3 regions of the Serratia sp. DFXYC6 genome follow, and region 1 is predicted to be linked to each of the others. Evidence: predicted binding sites of a transcription regulator. Region 1 holds the regulator's gene; each other region holds the start of a gene.
The links. The regulator sigma-54, encoded in region 1, starts transcription at its own class of promoters, with help from an activator protein. The targets are predictions, from matches to a motif close to GTTGGCACANNTTTCGCTNT.
Positions count from the first base shown of each region.

Region 2: a site for sigma-54 is predicted at 2,382-2,401, ahead of glnK (P-II family nitrogen regulator). Genes of this name have one in related genera too.
Region 3: a site for sigma-54 is predicted at 2,262-2,281, ahead of AC2CGQ_RS17270 (circularly permuted type 2 ATP-grasp protein). Genes of this name have one in related genera too.

Region 1 covers NZ_JBXUNV010000002.1:460,045-465,508, forward strand. The annotation lists gene kdsD (arabinose-5-phosphate isomerase KdsD) at 1-453, shown strand, start outside; gene kdsC (3-deoxy-manno-octulosonate-8-phosphatase KdsC) at 471-1,025, shown strand; gene lptC (LPS export ABC transporter periplasmic protein LptC) at 1,022-1,600, shown strand; gene lptA (lipopolysaccharide ABC transporter substrate-binding protein LptA) at 1,569-2,108, shown strand; gene lptB (LPS export ABC transporter ATP-binding protein) at 2,115-2,840, shown strand; gene rpoN (RNA polymerase factor sigma-54) at 2,893-4,326, shown strand; gene hpf (ribosome hibernation promoting factor) at 4,350-4,637, shown strand; gene ptsN (PTS IIA-like nitrogen regulatory protein PtsN) at 4,793-5,254, shown strand; gene rapZ (RNase adapter RapZ) at 5,382-5,464, shown strand, end outside.
Region 2 covers NZ_JBXUNV010000004.1:206,177-211,640, reverse strand. The annotation lists gene smdA (multidrug efflux ABC transporter permease/ATP-binding subunit SmdA) at 1-401, shown strand, start outside; gene smdB (multidrug efflux ABC transporter permease/ATP-binding subunit SmdB) at 394-2,172, shown strand; gene glnK (P-II family nitrogen regulator) at 2,452-2,790, shown strand; gene amtB (ammonium transporter AmtB) at 2,827-4,113, shown strand; gene tesB (acyl-CoA thioesterase II) at 4,204-5,067, opposite strand; gene AC2CGQ_RS19950 (YbaY family lipoprotein) at 5,299-5,464, shown strand, end outside.
Region 3 covers NZ_JBXUNV010000003.1:201,131-206,594, forward strand. The annotation lists gene AC2CGQ_RS17265 (alpha-E domain-containing protein) at 1-796, opposite strand, end outside; gene AC2CGQ_RS17270 (circularly permuted type 2 ATP-grasp protein) at 790-2,226, opposite strand; gene ridA (2-iminobutanoate/2-iminopropanoate deaminase) at 2,487-2,873, opposite strand; gene pyrI (aspartate carbamoyltransferase regulatory subunit) at 2,972-3,436, opposite strand; gene pyrB (aspartate carbamoyltransferase) at 3,449-4,384, opposite strand; gene AC2CGQ_RS17290 (ABC transporter substrate-binding protein) at 4,674-5,464, opposite strand, start outside.

The DNA.
Region 1 (5,464 bases):
CTGAAAGCGCGCGGTTTCACGCCGGAAGATTTCGCGCTGTCGCATCCGGGCGGCGCACTCGGCCGCAAACTGCTGCTGCGGGTTAGCGATATCATGCACAGCGGCGATGAAATTCCCCACGTCAGCGCCGACGCCTCGTTGCGCGACGCGTTGCTGGAAATCACCCGCAAAAATCTGGGCCTGACGGTGATCTGCGACGATCTGATGAAAATCGCCGGCATCTTTACCGATGGCGACCTGCGCCGGGTGTTCGACATGGGCATCAACCTGCACGAGGCGAAGATTGCCGATGTCATGACGCCGGGCGGCGTGCGGGTGCGCCCCAACCTCCTGGCGGTCGATGCATTGAACCTGATGCAACAACGCCACATCACCGCGCTGCTGGTTGCCGATGGCGACCAGTTGCTGGGTGTGGTACATATGCATGACATGCTGCGCGCCGGCGTCGTTTAATTAAGGAATAGAACGGAATGGGTATGGTAGAAACCTGCTACGGGCCGGTAGAACAAGAGGTTATGGCGCGTGCCGGGAACATCCGCCTGTTGATTTGCGACGTTGACGGCGTGCTGTCGGACGGCCTGATCTTCATGGGCAACAACGGTGAAGAACTGAAGGCGTTCAACGTGCGCGACGGCTACGGCATCCGCTGCTTGAAAACCTCAGACATCGAGGTGGCGATCATCACCGGGCGCTCCGCCAGGCTGCTGGAGGACCGCGCGCAGACGCTCGGCATCACCCATCTGTATCAGGGGCAGTCCGATAAGCTTTTGGCCTTCCGCGAACTGTTGGATAAACTGTCGTTAACGGCGGATCAGGTCGCCTATATCGGCGATGACCTGATCGACTGGCCGGTGATGGCGCAGGTCGGCCTGGCGGTCGCGGTGGCGGACGCCCATCCGCTGCTGACGCCGCGCGCCCACTACATCACCCGCATTGCCGGCGGCCGCGGCGCGGTACGCGAACTGTGCGACATCATTCTTTTGGCTCAAAATAAGCTGGAGGACGCCAAAGGGCTGTCGATATGAGTAAAACCAAACTGTGGATCACCATCCTGTTGACGGTGATCGTTCTGGCGCTGATCGGCTGGAACATGACGGACTTCAGCGACGACACGGCCCCTGGCCCGGTCAACGATCAGGATCCGACCTACCAGAGCCAGCACACGGTCACCGTGGTGTACAACCCGGCCGGTAAACTGAATTATAAGCTGGTGGCGGAAGACGCGAAGTATTACACCGCCGGCGAGCTGAGCTGGTTCACCCAGCCGGTGATGACGCTGTTCGATGAGAATGCGGTGGCCACCTGGTCAGTTCGCGCCGATCGCGCCAAACTGACTAAAGACCGAATGCTGTATCTGTATGGTCACGTCGAGGTGAACAGCCTGACCACCACCTCGCAGCTGGAAAAAATTAAGACGGACAACGCTCAGGTAAACCTGGTCACCCAGGACGTCACCTCCGATGACGAAGTCACGCTTTACGGGACCAATTTTACCTCTAACGGCATGAAAATGCGTGGGAACCTGCGGACCAAAACCGCTGAGCTGATTGATAAGGTTAAGACCAACTATGAAATTCAGAACCAAAAACCAACTCCGTAACCTGTTGCTCGGCAGCTTAGTTTTGGCCGCCAGCGCCCCCGCTCTGGCGCTGAAATCCGACTCCAGCCAGCCGGTCAGCATCGACTCGCTCAAGCAGTCGTTGGACATGCAAAGCAACGTCAGCACCTTCACCGACAACGTGGTGATCAAACAGGGCACCATCGATATTCGCGCAGACAAGGTGGTAGTCACCCGCCCGGGCGGAGATCAGAATAAGACCTATATTGAAGCGTTCGGCAACCCGGTAACCTTCTACCAGATGCAGGACAGCGGCAAGCCGGTCAAAGGCCACGCGCAGAAAGTGCGTTACGACGTGGCGACCCAGCTGGTGACCCTGACGGGCAACGCCTATCTGGAGCAGCTCGACAGCAACGTGAAAGGCGATCGCATCACCTATCTGGTGCAACAGCAGCAAATGCAGGCGTTTAGCGATAAAGGCAAACGCGTGACAACGGTTCTGGTACCGTCGCAGTTGCAAGACAAAAACGAGCAAAAAAAGAGTAACTAATCACTTATGGCAACACTCATCGCAGAAAACCTGGCGAAAGCCTACAAGGGCCGTAAAGTTGTCGAAGACGTCAGCCTGAAAGTGAAATCCGGCGAGATCGTCGGCCTGCTCGGCCCGAACGGTGCAGGTAAAACCACCACCTTCTACATGGTGGTCGGCATCGTGCCGCGCGACGCCGGGCGCATCGTGATCGACGAAGAAGACATCAGCCTGCTGCCGCTGCACGCCCGCGCGCGCCGCGGTATTGGTTACCTGCCGCAGGAAGCGTCGATCTTCCGCCGCCTGAGCGTGTACGACAACCTGATGGCGGTGCTGGAGATCCGTCCCGACCTCACCAGCGAACAGCGCGAAGACCGTGCCAAGGAGCTGATGGAAGAGTTCCATATCTCCCATCTGCGCGACAGCCTTGGCCAGGCGTTGTCCGGCGGTGAACGCCGCCGCGTCGAAATCGCCCGCGCGCTGGCGGCCAACCCGAAATTCATTCTGCTGGACGAACCCTTCGCCGGGGTGGATCCGATTTCCGTTATCGACATCAAAAAAATCATCGAGCACCTGCGTGACAGCGGCCTGGGCGTGCTGATCACCGACCACAACGTGCGCGAGACGCTGGACGTATGTGAACGCGCCTACATCGTCAGCCAGGGCAAACTGATTGCCCACGGCACTCCGGATGCTATTCTGGCCGACGAGCAGGTTAAACGCGTTTATCTGGGCGAAGAGTTCCGCCTCTAAGCGCCGGCGCGCCCTGCGGGGCGACACCGTTAACGGAAGTAGACAGAAAACTATGAAGCAAGGTTTGCAACTCAGGCTCAGTCAACAGCTGGCCATGACTCCTCAGCTCCAGCAGGCGATCCGCCTGCTGCAGTTGTCCACGCTTGAGCTTCAGCAAGAGATCCAGCTGGCGCTGGAGAGCAATCCGCTGCTTGAACAGACCGATCTGCACGACGAAATCGACGCCAAAGAAACCCAGGAGACCGAGGGGCTCGATACCCGCGAGGCGCTGGAACAGAAAGACATGCCGGAAGAGCTGCCGCTGGACGCCACCTGGGATGAGATCTACACCGCCGGCACGCCGTCCGGCACCGGCACCGACTACAGCGACGACGAGCTGCCGGTCTATCAGGGCGAGACCACCCAAACGCTGCAGGATTACCTGATGTGGCAGGTGGATCTGACGCCGTTTTCCGATACCGACGCCGCCATCGCCACCTCCATCGTCGACGCGGTGGACGACACCGGCTATCTCACCGTGCCGCTGGAAGACATTCTGGAAAGCCTGGGTGACGAAAACGTGACCCTCGAGGAAGTCGAGGCGGTGTTGAAGCGCGTGCAGCGTTTCGATCCGATCGGCGTCGCCGCGCGCGATCTGCGCGATTGCCTGCTGGTGCAGCTCTCCCAATACGCCAAAGACACCCCTTACCTGGCCGAAGCGCGGCTGATCATCAGCGACCATCTGGATCTGCTGGCCAACCATGACTTTCGCAGCCTGATGCGATCAACCCGGCTAAAAGAAGATACACTGAAAGAAGCGATGCTGCTGATTCAGTCGCTCGATCCGCGCCCGGGGCAGTCGATCAATACCGGCGAATCGGAATACGTGATTCCGGACGTGCTGGTGCGCAAGACGCAGAACAAATGGACGGTCGAGCTCAACGGCGACAGCGTGCCGCGTTTGAAGATCAATCAGCAATACGCCGCGCTGGGCAACAGCGCCCGCAGTGAAGCCGACGGCCAGTTCATCCGCAGCAACCTGCAGGAAGCCAAGTGGCTGATTAAAAGCCTGGAGAGCCGCAATGAGACGCTGCTGAAGGTCACCCGCTGCATCGTCGATCAACAGCAGGCGTTCTTCGAGCAAGGCGAAGAGTTTATGAAACCCATGGTGCTGGCGGATATCGCCCAGGCCGTGGATATGCATGAATCGACGATCTCGCGCGTCACCACGCAGAAGTTTCTGCACAGCCCGCGCGGCATTTTCGAATTGAAATATTTCTTCTCCAGCCACGTGAATACCGACAGCGGCGGCGAAGCCTCCTCGACGGCGATCCGCGCGTTGGTGAAGAAATTGATTGCGGCGGAAAACCCCGCCAAACCACTCAGCGACAGCAAGCTGGCCACCCTGCTCGCCGATCAGGGGATCATCGTGGCGCGGCGCACCGTCGCCAAGTACCGAGAGTCTTTGTCCATCCCGCCGTCGAACCAGCGTAAACAGTTGGTTTGACCTCTATTGAGAAGGAAGACACTATGCAGCTCAACATTACCGGACACCACATCGAAATCACCGATCCGTTGCGCGAGTTCGTGAACAACAAGTTCGCCAAACTCGAACAGTATTTTGATCGCATCAATCAGGTGTATGTTGTATTAAGTGTGGAAAAAGTGCAGCAAATTGCGGAAGCAACGGTGCACGTGAATGGAGGCGAGTTGCACGCCACCTCGGAAGACGAGAATATGTATGCCGCAATTGATACGCTGATCGACAAATTGGCACGTCAATTGAACAAACATAAAGACAAATTGAAGCAACACTGACACCCTAACCCATTCCATGAGGCGGCATCCGTCGCCGCCTCCCCCTTCGGCGCGTGACCCGCATGGGTGACGCGCCGAACGGTAATCAGGGTTAAAACCGACGAAAAACCGCCTTACCGGGTTCGCCCGGCGGCGCGGTTTTAAGTGAAGATGAGATGAACAACGAATATATGCAATTAAGCTCGGTGTTAAACATCGAGTGCACCAAAAGCTCGGTACACTGCACCAGCAAGAAGCGGGCTTTGGAAATTATCAGCGAACTGGCCGCCAAACAGCTCAACCTGCCTTCGCAGGTGGTGTTTGACGCGGTTCTCACCCGGGAGCGCATGGGCAGCACCGGTATCGGCAACGGTATCGCCATTCCCCACGGCAAACTGGAAGAGGACACACTGCGGGCCGTTGGCGTGTTTATCCGTCTCGACCAACCCATCGCTTTCGACGCTATCGACAACCAGCCGGTCGACCTGCTGTTCGCGCTGCTGGTGCCTGCCGATCAGTGCAAAACCCATTTGCATACGCTGTCGCTGGTCGCCAAACGCCTGGCCGACAAAACCGTATGCCGCCGCCTGCGCGCCGCGCAGAGCGACGAAGAACTTTACCAAATCATCACCGAGTGATGCCCGGCCGGCGTGACTTCCAGCCCGGATAACGATACTGTTTTACGATGATGGATCCGGCTGCGGCCGGAATAACAAAGTTTAACGGTGGCGATGAACGCCGCCGCGATGCCAGGGGAGTTGCCACATGGTGCTGATGATTGTCAGCGGCCGTTCCGGTTCCGGAAAATCCGTCGCCTTGCGGGCGCTGGAAGACATGGGTTTTTACTG
Region 2 (5,464 bases), on a different contig from region 1:
CGCAGGGCTATGACACCGAAGTGGGCGAACGCGGCGTGATGCTGTCGGGCGGGCAGAAACAGCGCATCTCCATCGCGCGCGCGCTGCTGCTGGATGCGGAGATCCTGATCCTCGACGATGCGCTATCGGCGGTGGATGGCCGTACCGAACACCAGATCCTGCATAACCTGCGCAGCTGGGGGCAAGATCGCACGGTGATCATCAGCGCACACCGGCTGTCGGCATTAACCGAGGCCAGCGAAATCCTGGTGATGCAGCACGGCGGCGTGGCGCAGCGCGGCGATCCGGCGGCGCTGGCGGCACAGCCGGGCTGGTATCGCGATATGTACCGCTATCAGCAGCTGGAAGCGGCGCTGGACGAAGCGCCGGAAAACGGCGAGGAGGCGTTGGCCGATGAATAAAGTGCAAAAGCTGTGGCCGACGCTGAAGCGCCTGCTGGCCTACGGTTCGCCGTACCGCAAACCGTTGGGGGTGGCGGTGCTGATGCTGTGGGTGGCGGCGGCGGCGGAAGTCGCCGGGCCGATCCTGGTGAGCTATTTTATCGATAATTACGTCGCCAAAGGGCAACTGCCGCTGATGATCGTCGGCGGGCTGGCGGCGGCCTACATTCTGCTGGAGCTGCTGGCGGCGGCGCTGCACTACTTCCAGGCGCTGCTGTTCAACCAGGCGGCGGTAGGCGTGGTGCAGCGGCTGCGCACCGACGTGATGGACGCCGCGCTGCGCCAGCCGCTCAGCGCCTTCGACACGCAACCGGTCGGGCAATTGATCTCGCGCGTCACCAACGACACCGAAGTGATCAAGGACCTGTACGTGATGGTGGTCTCCACGGTGCTGAAAAGCGCCGCGCTGATCGGCGCCATGCTGGTGGCGATGTTCAGCCTCGACTGGCGCATGGCGCTGGTGGCTATCTGCATCTTCCCTGCGGTGTTTGTGGTGATGGGCATCTATCAATACTACAGCACGCCGATTGTGCGCCGGGTGCGCAGTTATCTGGCGGACATCAACGACGGCTTCAACGAAGTGATCAACGGCATGGGCGTGATCCAGCAGTTCCGCCAGCAGGTGCGCTTCGGCGAGCGCATGAGCGCCGCCAGCCAGTCGCACTATCTCGCGCGCATGCAGACCCTGCGGCTCGACGGTTTTCTGCTGCGGCCGCTGCTCAGCCTGTTTTCGGCGCTGGTGCTGTGCGGTTTGCTGATGTTGTTCGGCTTCAGCGGTGAAGGCGTGATTGGCGTCGGCGTACTCTATGCCTTCATCAACTACCTGGGGCGTTTGAACGAACCGTTGATCGAGCTGACGTCACAACAGTCGATCCTGCAGCAGGCGGTGGTGGCCGGCGAACGCATTTTCGAACTGATGGATCGCAGCCAGCAGAGTTACGGTACCGACGATAGTCCGTTGGCCGGCGGCCGCATCGACATCACCGATCTGAGCTTCGCTTACCGCGCGGACAAAAAGGTGCTGCAGCATATTTCTCTGTCGGTGCCGTCGCGCGGCTTCGTGGCGCTGGTCGGGCACACCGGCAGCGGCAAGAGCACCTTGGCCAACCTGCTGATGGGTTATTACCCGGTCAGCGAGGGAGAAGTGCGTCTCGATGGCCGCCCGATCTCCAGCTTGTCGCACCGCACGCTGCGCCAGGGCGTGGCGATGGTGCAGCAGGATCCGGTGGTGATCGCCGATTCGGTGCTGGCCAACGTCACGTTGGGGCGCAATATCGAGGAAGACGCCGTTTGGCGAGCGCTGGAAACGGTGCAGCTGGCGGATCTGGTGCGTGGCTTCCCGCAGGGTATTCACACCCGACTGGGGGAGCAGGGCAATAACCTGTCGGTTGGGCAGAAACAGCTGCTGGCGATGGCGCGGGTCTTGGTGCAGGCGCCGCAGATCCTGATCCTCGACGAGGCGACCGCCAATATCGACTCGGGCACCGAGCAGGCTATCCAGCGCGCGCTGCGCGTGATCCGCGAGCACACCACGCTGGTGGTGATCGCTCACCGCCTCTCGACGATCGTCGATGCCGATTCCATTCTGGTGCTGCATCGCGGCCAGGCGGTGGAGCAGGGCAACCATCAACAGCTGCTGGCGCAGCAGGGGCGCTACTACCAGATGTATCAGCTGCAGCTGGCGGGCGAGCAGTTGGCGGAAGCGGTGCGCGAGGAGAGCCAACCCGCCTGATCCCACGGGCCGCGATCGCGGCCCTTATTTTTCCCAACGCACCACAAGCAGGCAACTCCGCCAGGCTACGCCCCCTTTCTGCACTTTTTCGACGCGACACGCACCAAATCAGTGCGCATTATTTAACCCATTCAAGGTATCGGTACTGCGCCGCGCCGCGGCGGCGCCCGCGTGCCCGCTAATCCGCTGAATCGCCATGCAAAATAAAATTTGGCACAGCCCTTGCTACATATGACGCGTACCAGGGGTGAGTTTGGGCTTAATTCGTGGAGGGGCAATATGAAGCTGGTGACCGTGGTAATCAAACCGTTCAAGCTGGAGGACGTGCGCGAGGCCTTGTCCTCCGTGGGTATTCAGGGGTTGACCGTAACCGAAGTGAAGGGCTTTGGCCGCCAGAAGGGGCACGCCGAGCTGTATCGCGGCGCCGAATATAACGTCAATTTCCTGCCCAAGGTCAAAATCGATATCGCCATCGCCGACGATCAGTTGGATGAAGTGGTTGATGTGATTAGCAAAGCCGCCTACACAGGCAAAATCGGCGACGGCAAAATTTTCGTTGCCGAGTTGCAACGTGTGATCCGCATTCGCACCGGCGAAACCGACGAATCGGCACTGTAACCGCGAACTCAGTTAAGTGATGGGGATGGATTGATAATGAAAAGACTGTTATCCATGTTGGGCCTGAGTTCGGTAACCCTGGTTCCTTCTTTGGCCCTGGCCGCCCCGGCGGTCGCTGATAAGGCCGACAACGCCTTTATGATGATCTGCACCGCGTTGGTGCTGTTCATGACGCTGCCGGGCATCGCGCTGTTTTACGGTGGCTTGCTGCGCGGCAAAAACGTGCTGTCGATGCTGACGCAGGTCACCGTCACCTTCGCGCTGGTCTGCGTGCTGTGGGTGTTGTATGGCTATAGCCTGGCGTTCAGCGAGGGCAATGCGGTGTTCGGCGGGTTCGAAACGGCGATGCTGAAAGGCATCGGCATCGACAGCGTCACCGGCAGCATCAGCCAAATGATCCACGTCGCCTTCCAGGCCTCCTTCGCCTGTATCACCGTGGCGCTGGTGGTGGGTGGCTTCGCCGAACGCATTCGCTTCTCGGCGGTGCTGATCTTCGCGATCCTCTGGTTCACGCTGTCTTATCTGCCGATCGCGCACATGGTGTGGGGCGGCGGTTACCTGGCCGCCGACGGCGCCTTGGACTTCGCCGGCGGCACCGTGGTGCACATCAACGCCGCCAGCGCCGGGTTGATCGGCGCCTACCTGATTGGCAAGCGCGCCGGCTTCGGTAAAGAGGCCTTCAAACCGCACAACCTGCCGATGGTGTTTACCGGGGCGTCCATCCTGTATATCGGCTGGTTCGGCTTCAATGCCGGTTCCGCCAGCGCGGCCAACGGCATTGCGGCTCTGGCATTCCTCAACACCGTGGTTGCCACTGCGGGCGCCATTCTCTCCTGGACCTTCGCCGAGTGGGTGCTGCGCGGCAAGCCTTCATTGCTGGGCGCCTGCTCCGGCATGATCGCCGGGCTGGTAGCAGTGACGCCGGCGGCGGGCACCGTGGGCGTGGGCGGGGCGTTGATCATCGGTCTGGTGGGCGGCGTCGCCGGCCTGTGGGGCGTCGTGACGCTGAAAAAATGGCTGAAAGTGGACGACACCTGCGACGTGTTCGGTGTGCACGGGGTGTGCGGCATCGTCGGCTGCCTGTTGACCGGGGTGTTCACCGCCTCTTCACTGGGCGGCACCGGTTACGCCGAAGGGGTGACGATGGGCCATCAGGTCTGGATCCAACTGGTGAGCGTGCTGATCACGCTGGTGTGGTCGAGCGTCGCCGCCTTTATCGCCTTCAAGATCGCGGGCGCCATGGTTGGATTGAGAGTGCCGGAGGAGCAGGAACGCGAGGGGCTGGACGTCAACAGCCACGGCGAGAGCGCCTACAACCAGTAAGGCTCAAAGCAGGGCAGTGCGCTAAAGACTAAAATAATGATGAAGCCAAAAGGGGCGATGGAAACATCGCCCCTTTCTTTATGCTGCGGATCAGGCGTCGCGTTGGCGAATCACCCCTTCCTGCACGGTGGTGGCGACCAGTACGCCGTCGCGGGTATAAATCTGGCCGCGTACAAAGCCCCGTGCGCCGGAGGCAGAGGAGCTCTCCACCGCGTACAGCAGCCAGTCATCCATGCGGAACGGACGGTGGAACCACATTGAGTGGTCAATGGTAGCCACCTGCATGCCCGGCTCGAGGAAGCCGACGCCGTGCGGCTGCAGCGCCGTCGGCAGGAAGTTAAAGTCCGACGCGTAGCCCAGCAGATATTGGTGGATGCGCTGATCGTCCGGCATGCTGCCGTTGGCGCGGAACCACACGTAGCGATGCGGTTCTTCCACGCTGCCTTTCAGCGGGTTATGGAATTTCACCGGGCGCATTTCGATCGGCTTCTGGCCGATAAATTTTTCGCGCACTTTTTCCGGCAGCATATGCGCCAGCTTCTGGGCGATCTCTGACTCAGACAGCAGCCCTTCCGGCGGCGGCACGTCCGGCATCTGGTTCTGGTGCTCGAAACCTTCTTCCGGGCTCTGGAAGGAGGCGGTCATATAGAAGATAGGTTTGCCGTGCTGGATGGCGCTGACGCGACGGGCGCTGAAGCTGTTGCCGTCGCGCAGGGTTTCCACGTCGTAAACGATAGGCTTGCTGCTGTCGCCCGGGCGCAGGAAGTAACTGTGGAACGAATGCACGCTGCGTTCGTCCGGCACCGTCTGTTTGGCGGCGTACAACGCCTGGCCGACCACCTGCCCGCCGAACACCTGGCGCAGCCCCAGATCTTCACTCTGACCGCGGAACAACCCTTCTTCGATTTTCTCCAGATCCAGCAGATCGAGGAGGTTTTGCAATGCCTGGCTCATAAAGTTGTTACCTTTCTAATAATCATTTTGCGCAGTGTGCGGAATATCACGGCGCGGCGTCAACATTTTGCGTTAAGGGGCCGATGAGAATGCTCTTAATCATGGACGCCTTGGGCTGTTTAAGTGATTAATAGGCGGGGTAAAGTGGATTTATCAGTGTTTTGTGCTAGGTTTAATAGGTGAGGTGGTGAAAGCCACCAACATGTTGATAATAAAAAAGGAGACCGATCCATGAAACTCTGGCAAATCGTAGGCGGTGCCGCGGCACTGACGATCACGCTGGCAGGATGCGCGCAAAAGAGTGCCGATGTGCCTACACAGACGGCCGGTAACCCGGCGGCTGCGCAAACGCAGATTCAGGGCCCGGCGGTGACAGGTTCGGTTAATATACGTCAGC
Region 3 (5,464 bases), on a different contig from region 1:
GCAGGGTGTGCGCCAGACGTCGCGGTTGGTTGGCGCCGCCGCCGATCAGTTCCAATTGCTGCACCATGTCGCCGACGCAGGCCAGCAGTGAACGCGGAATTTCATTGCGCAGAATCATCAGTTCGGCGATGGTCTCGCGGCTCAACGGCTGCTTGTAGATGCTGTGGTAGGCTTCGCGCGCGCTCACCGCCCGCAGCAGCGTGTCCATGCGGTAATATTCGCGCACCGGGTCGCCGTCGATGTCCATCAGCGTGTTCTTCACCTCCAGCAGACGGGCGGTGCCGTCGGCCCGCTCCAGCAGGGTGCCGAGACGGATAAAGCGCATGGCGTCGCTGCGCAGCAGCGTGCCGAACATGGCGCCGCGAAACAGATGGGCGCGCTCTTTCACCCAGTCGAAGAAGGCATCGGCGCCCACCGAGCCGATGCCCTGGCGGCGGATCAGTTTCATCTCTATCCAGGTGGCGTTGATGCACTCCCAGACTTCGGACGACAGGCTGCCGCGCACCGCGTGGGCGTTGTTCCAGCCCATTTGCAGGCAGCTGAAGATGCTGCTGTGGTTGCGGTTGTCGAGCGCGAAGAAACTGACCAGATTCGGCATCGTCAATTCCGGGTAGGCGGCGGCATACAGCTGGCCGGTGCCGGTCAGATTGAGCGGCACCTGCAGATCCTGATCGCCGCCGTCGCGGATCGGCATCATCGACAGCTTGTTGGTGACGTCCAGCACCCGGGCGATGCTTTCCGCCCGCTCCAGATAGCGGGCCATCCAATAGAGTTCACTGGCGGTGCGGCTCAGCATAGGTCGTCCTCCAATACCCAGGTGTCCTTGGTGCCGCCGCCCTGCGACGAGTTCACCACCAGCGAACCTTCCGCCAACGCCACTCGGGTCAGGCCGCCGGGCACCAGGCGGATCTCCGCGCCGCTGAGGGCGAACGGCCGCAGATCGATATGCCGCGGTGCCAGACCGTCGTTGACGAAGGTCGGGCAGGTGGACAGCGCCAGCGTGTTTTGCGCAATGTAATTCTGCGGGCGAGCCAGCAGCAGCGCACGGAATCGGGCGAGCTCGTCCTTGCTCGCCGTGGGGCCGATCAACATGCCGTAGCCGCCGGCGCCGTGCACCTCTTTCACGACCATCTGTTCGAGGTTGGCCAGCACATACGACAGTTCGCTTTTATGCCGGCACTGCCAGGTCGGCACGTTGTTGAGGATCGGTTCCTCTTGCAGGTAGAAGCGCACCATATCCGGCACGTAGGGGTAGATCGATTTGTCGTCGGCCACGCCGGTGCCGATGGCGTTGGCCAGCACCACATTGCCGGCGCGATACACCGACAGCAGCCCCGGTACGCCGAGCATCGAGTCCGGCCGAAACGCCAGCGGATCGAGGAAGGCGTCGTCCACCCGACGATAGATCACGTCCACTTTGCACGGCCCGGCGGTGGTGCGCATGAACACCGCGCCGTCCTTGACGAACAGATCGGCGCTTTCGACCAGCTCCACCCCCATCTGCTGCGCCAGGAAACTGTGCTCAAAATAGGCGCTGTTGAAGCGGCCCGGCGTCAGCACCACCACGGTGGGATCGTTGATGGGCGAGCTTTCGCGCAGCGTTTGCAGCAGGTGCGACGGGTAGCGCTCCACCGGCGCGATGCGTTGCCGGGCGAACAGTTCCGGATAGAGACGCATCATCATTTTGCGGTTTTCCAGCATGTAAGAGACGCCGGACGGGGTGCGCAAGTTATCTTCCAGCACGTAGTATTGGCCGTCGCTGTTGCGGACCATGTCCACGCCGACGATATGCGCATAGATATCGCGATGCAGATCAACACCTTGCATACAGGGTTGATACTGATCGTTGGCCAGCACCTGTTCTGCCGGAATGAGGCCGGCCTTCAGAATATGCTGCTGGTGGTAAATGTCGTGCAGGAAAGCGTTGAGCGCCTGTACGCGCTGGCGAATGCCGCGATCGAGCATCGCCCATTCGGCGGCCGGAATAATGCGCGGCACGCTGTCGAACGGGATCAACCGCTCGGCGCCGTCATCGTCGCCGTAGACGTTGAAGGTGATGCCCACCCGGTGAAACAGCAGCGCAGCCTCTTCCCGCTTGCGTTGCACGGCCTGGTGATCGGCCTGCTGCAGCCATTGCCAGTAGGCGTCGTAGTGGCCACGGTGTTTTCCCTCAGCCAGAAGCATCTCATCAAAAAACGGTGAAGCGGAAAGATTGATATTCAGCATCGTCACCTCGTCGACATTGCAGGCTGTCAATCAATCGAGCATAAAACGTGCCAAGGCGATAACGGGCGAAAATGGCGCAGAGCGGGGCTGCCGCGATGAAAAACGCCCGTTTGCGGTGCAGGTGCGGCGTAGCGACGCCTTAATATAGGGCGAAATGGCGGTGGCGGTGAGCGCTGAAGGCGCAGGGACGGCAGGCTGTCGGGGCAGAACAGAAATAAAAACGGCCAGTCTGCACTGGCCGTCATTCGCGTGCGCGTCGATTAACGACGCACGGCGATGGCTTCGATTTCGATCTTCACGTCTTTCGGCAGACGCGCCACTTCCACGCAGGAGCGGGCCGGGAACGGCGCGCTGTGCTCGGTGAAGAAGGCTTCGTACGCGGCGTTGACGGTGGCGAAGTCGTTCAGGTCTTTCACGAACACGGTGGTTTTCACGATGTCGGCAACGCTCAGGCCGGCGGCTTCGACGATCGCTTTGACGTTTTCCAGCGACTGGCGCGCCTGAGCGGCGACGTCGTCGGCGACGGCGCCGGTTTTCGGATCGACCGGGATCTGGCCGGAAGTGATGATCATGCTGCCCAGATCAACGCCCTGCACGTAAGGACCAATGGCTGCCGGGGCGAGTTCAGTGCTGATGTTACGTGACATGTTTTCTCCTGATAAACGAGGATTGTTCTATCCAGAAATCCCATTATAGGGCGTCACCGGGAGAATAACAGCGCCATCTCCCGGCGCCCATACCGGGCTTAGTCGGCCTGCAGCACCACCTGGTGCTCGAACTCTTTTTCGCAGTAGCGGCACTTCAGGTGCACTTCGCCGCCGCGCGATTTGACGCTGAAGCTCGACGCCACTGGCTCGCTGCGGCTGATGCAGTTGCCATTCGGGCAGGTCAGCACGCCGTCGATGTGGTCCGGCAGGCTAAGGGTCAGTTTGCGCACCACTTCATAGTTGTCGATGCGGTTCACCGTGGCCTTCGGCGCGTACATCGCCAGCTGGTTGGCCTGCTGCTCGGTCAGGAAGGTGTTCTCGATCTTGATCAGATCCTTGCGGCCCAGCTCGTTGGAAGGCAGGTTCAGGCCGATGGTGATGCGCTGGTCGGTGGCGGTCAGCTTGAACAGCGTCAGCAGTTTGAAACCGATCTGCGCCGGAATGTGGTCGATCACCGTGCCGCATTTGATCGCTTCGACCTGCAGTTTGTTGTCGTGAGTCATGGCGGTTCCCCCTTAAAGAGCCAAATCTGCGTTGAGCACCAGCGCCAGCAGCGCCTGGCGGGCGAAGATGCCGTTGCCCGCCTGCTGGAAGTAGTAAGCGTGCGGCGTTTTATCCACGTCGGTGGCGATCTCGTCGATGCGCGGCAGCGGGTGCAGCACCTTGAGGTTGGCGCGCGCGCCGGCCAGATCCGCGGCGCGCAGCACGAACTGCGCCTTCACGTTGGCGTACTCGGACGGATCGAGGCGCTCTTTCTGCACCCGGGTCATGTAGAGAATATCCAGCTCCGGCACCACTTCTTCAATGCTGCCGTGCAGGCTGTACTCGATGCCTTTCTCGTCCAGCATTTTCAGGATGTAGGCCGGCATCGCCAGCGCGTCCGGGGCGATGAAGTAGAAGCGGTTGCCTTCGAACTTGGCCAGCGCCTGGGTGAGCGAGTGCACGGTGCGGCCGTACTTCAGGTCGCCGACCATGGCGATGCTGAGGTTGCTCAGGCGACCCTGGGTTTCCTGGATGGTGAACAGATCTAGCAGGGTTTGGGTCGGGTGCTGGTTGGCGCCGTCGCCGGCGTTGAGCACCGGCACGTTGCCGGAGAACTCCGAGGCCATGCGCGCCGCGCCTTCCTGCGGATGGCGCATCACGATGGCATCCACGTAGGTGCTGATCACCGAGATGGTGTCGGCCAGGGTTTCGCCTTTCTTGCCGAGCGAGGTGTTGCTGCCGTCGGCGAAACCGACCACCGAGGCGCCGAGGCGGTGCATCGAGGTTTCGAACGACAGGCGGGTACGGGTCGAGGCTTCAAAGAAGCAGCTGGCGATCACCTTGTGTTTCAACAGTTCCGGCTGCGGGTTGGCTTTCAGACCGGCGGCGGTGCGCAGCACCAGCTCCAGATCCTCGCGGCTGAGATCGTTAATAGAGATGATGTGTTTGTGATACAGCGGGTTGGCCATTTTTCACTCCTCCTCGACGCGTGCCCGTGGCGCGGGACTTTTTAAGGCAAAAAAAAGCCCCTCAATGAGGGGCTTGAAACGATCGGTTTAGCAACAGGAGAAACAACGGCAGCTGGCCGCCGATAGGCAGTCGGTTTTGTCGATTGCGGCTAACAAAACAAACGTCGTTTTTCATGCTTTCTCCTGGCAAATTGTGGCGCATTATACTCGCGCTTTTCGCCACTGCAAGCGTTAAAACGCCGTTTTTTGCCGCCCCGCAATCGATTGGCCGGCGATGGCCGCCCGTCGGCTATTTGCTGACGCGATCGTAGTAGACCATGTCGGCGTTCAGCCCTTGTTGATAGCCTTTGACGTTGTCGCGCAGCACCACTTCGGTTTTGGCCTGATCGATAAACACGTACGGCGAACTGCGCTGCAGCTCCTGCTGCATGGCGGTGTACAGCGCGCGGCGCTTGGCCGGATCGGCTTCGGCCAGCGCCGCCAGCGTCTGCTGGTTCAACTGCGGGATCTGCCAGCCGTTCAGCCCGGCCACCGTGCTGCTCTTGCCGTCGTTGTAGGCGAAGGCGCTGGCGTTGGAGTGGGCGTCGAAGTAATCCGGGATCCACAGGCGGATCGCCGCCTGATGCTGCCTGGCGCGCACGCGGGAGTAAACCTGGCTGCCCGCGGCCGGCAGCAGCTCGACCTTCACGCCGGCGGCGGCGAAGCTGCCCTGCAGCGCCTGCGCGATGGTGATGAACGGCGGTTTGTTCTCCACGTCCAGCGTAAAGGCGGCGTGGGTAATCCCCGCCTTGGCCAGGATGGCTTTCGCCTTGGCCGGATCGTAGCTGAACGGGTTGGTCTCCAGCGCGCCCGGCAGCCCGACCGGCAGGAAGCTCTGATGCACGAAATATTGGCCCTTCAGCAGATCCTTCGTGATGCCCTGATAATCCACCAGATAGCGCGCCGCCTCCCAGAAGGCCGGGTTGCTCAGCAGCGGATTGGCGCCGTTGCCGGTGTTGAATACCAGGTAGTTTTGCTCGGCGGACGGGATCTCCAGCACCTTGACGCCCGGCTGGTTCTTCAGCGTGTCGGTCTGGTCGG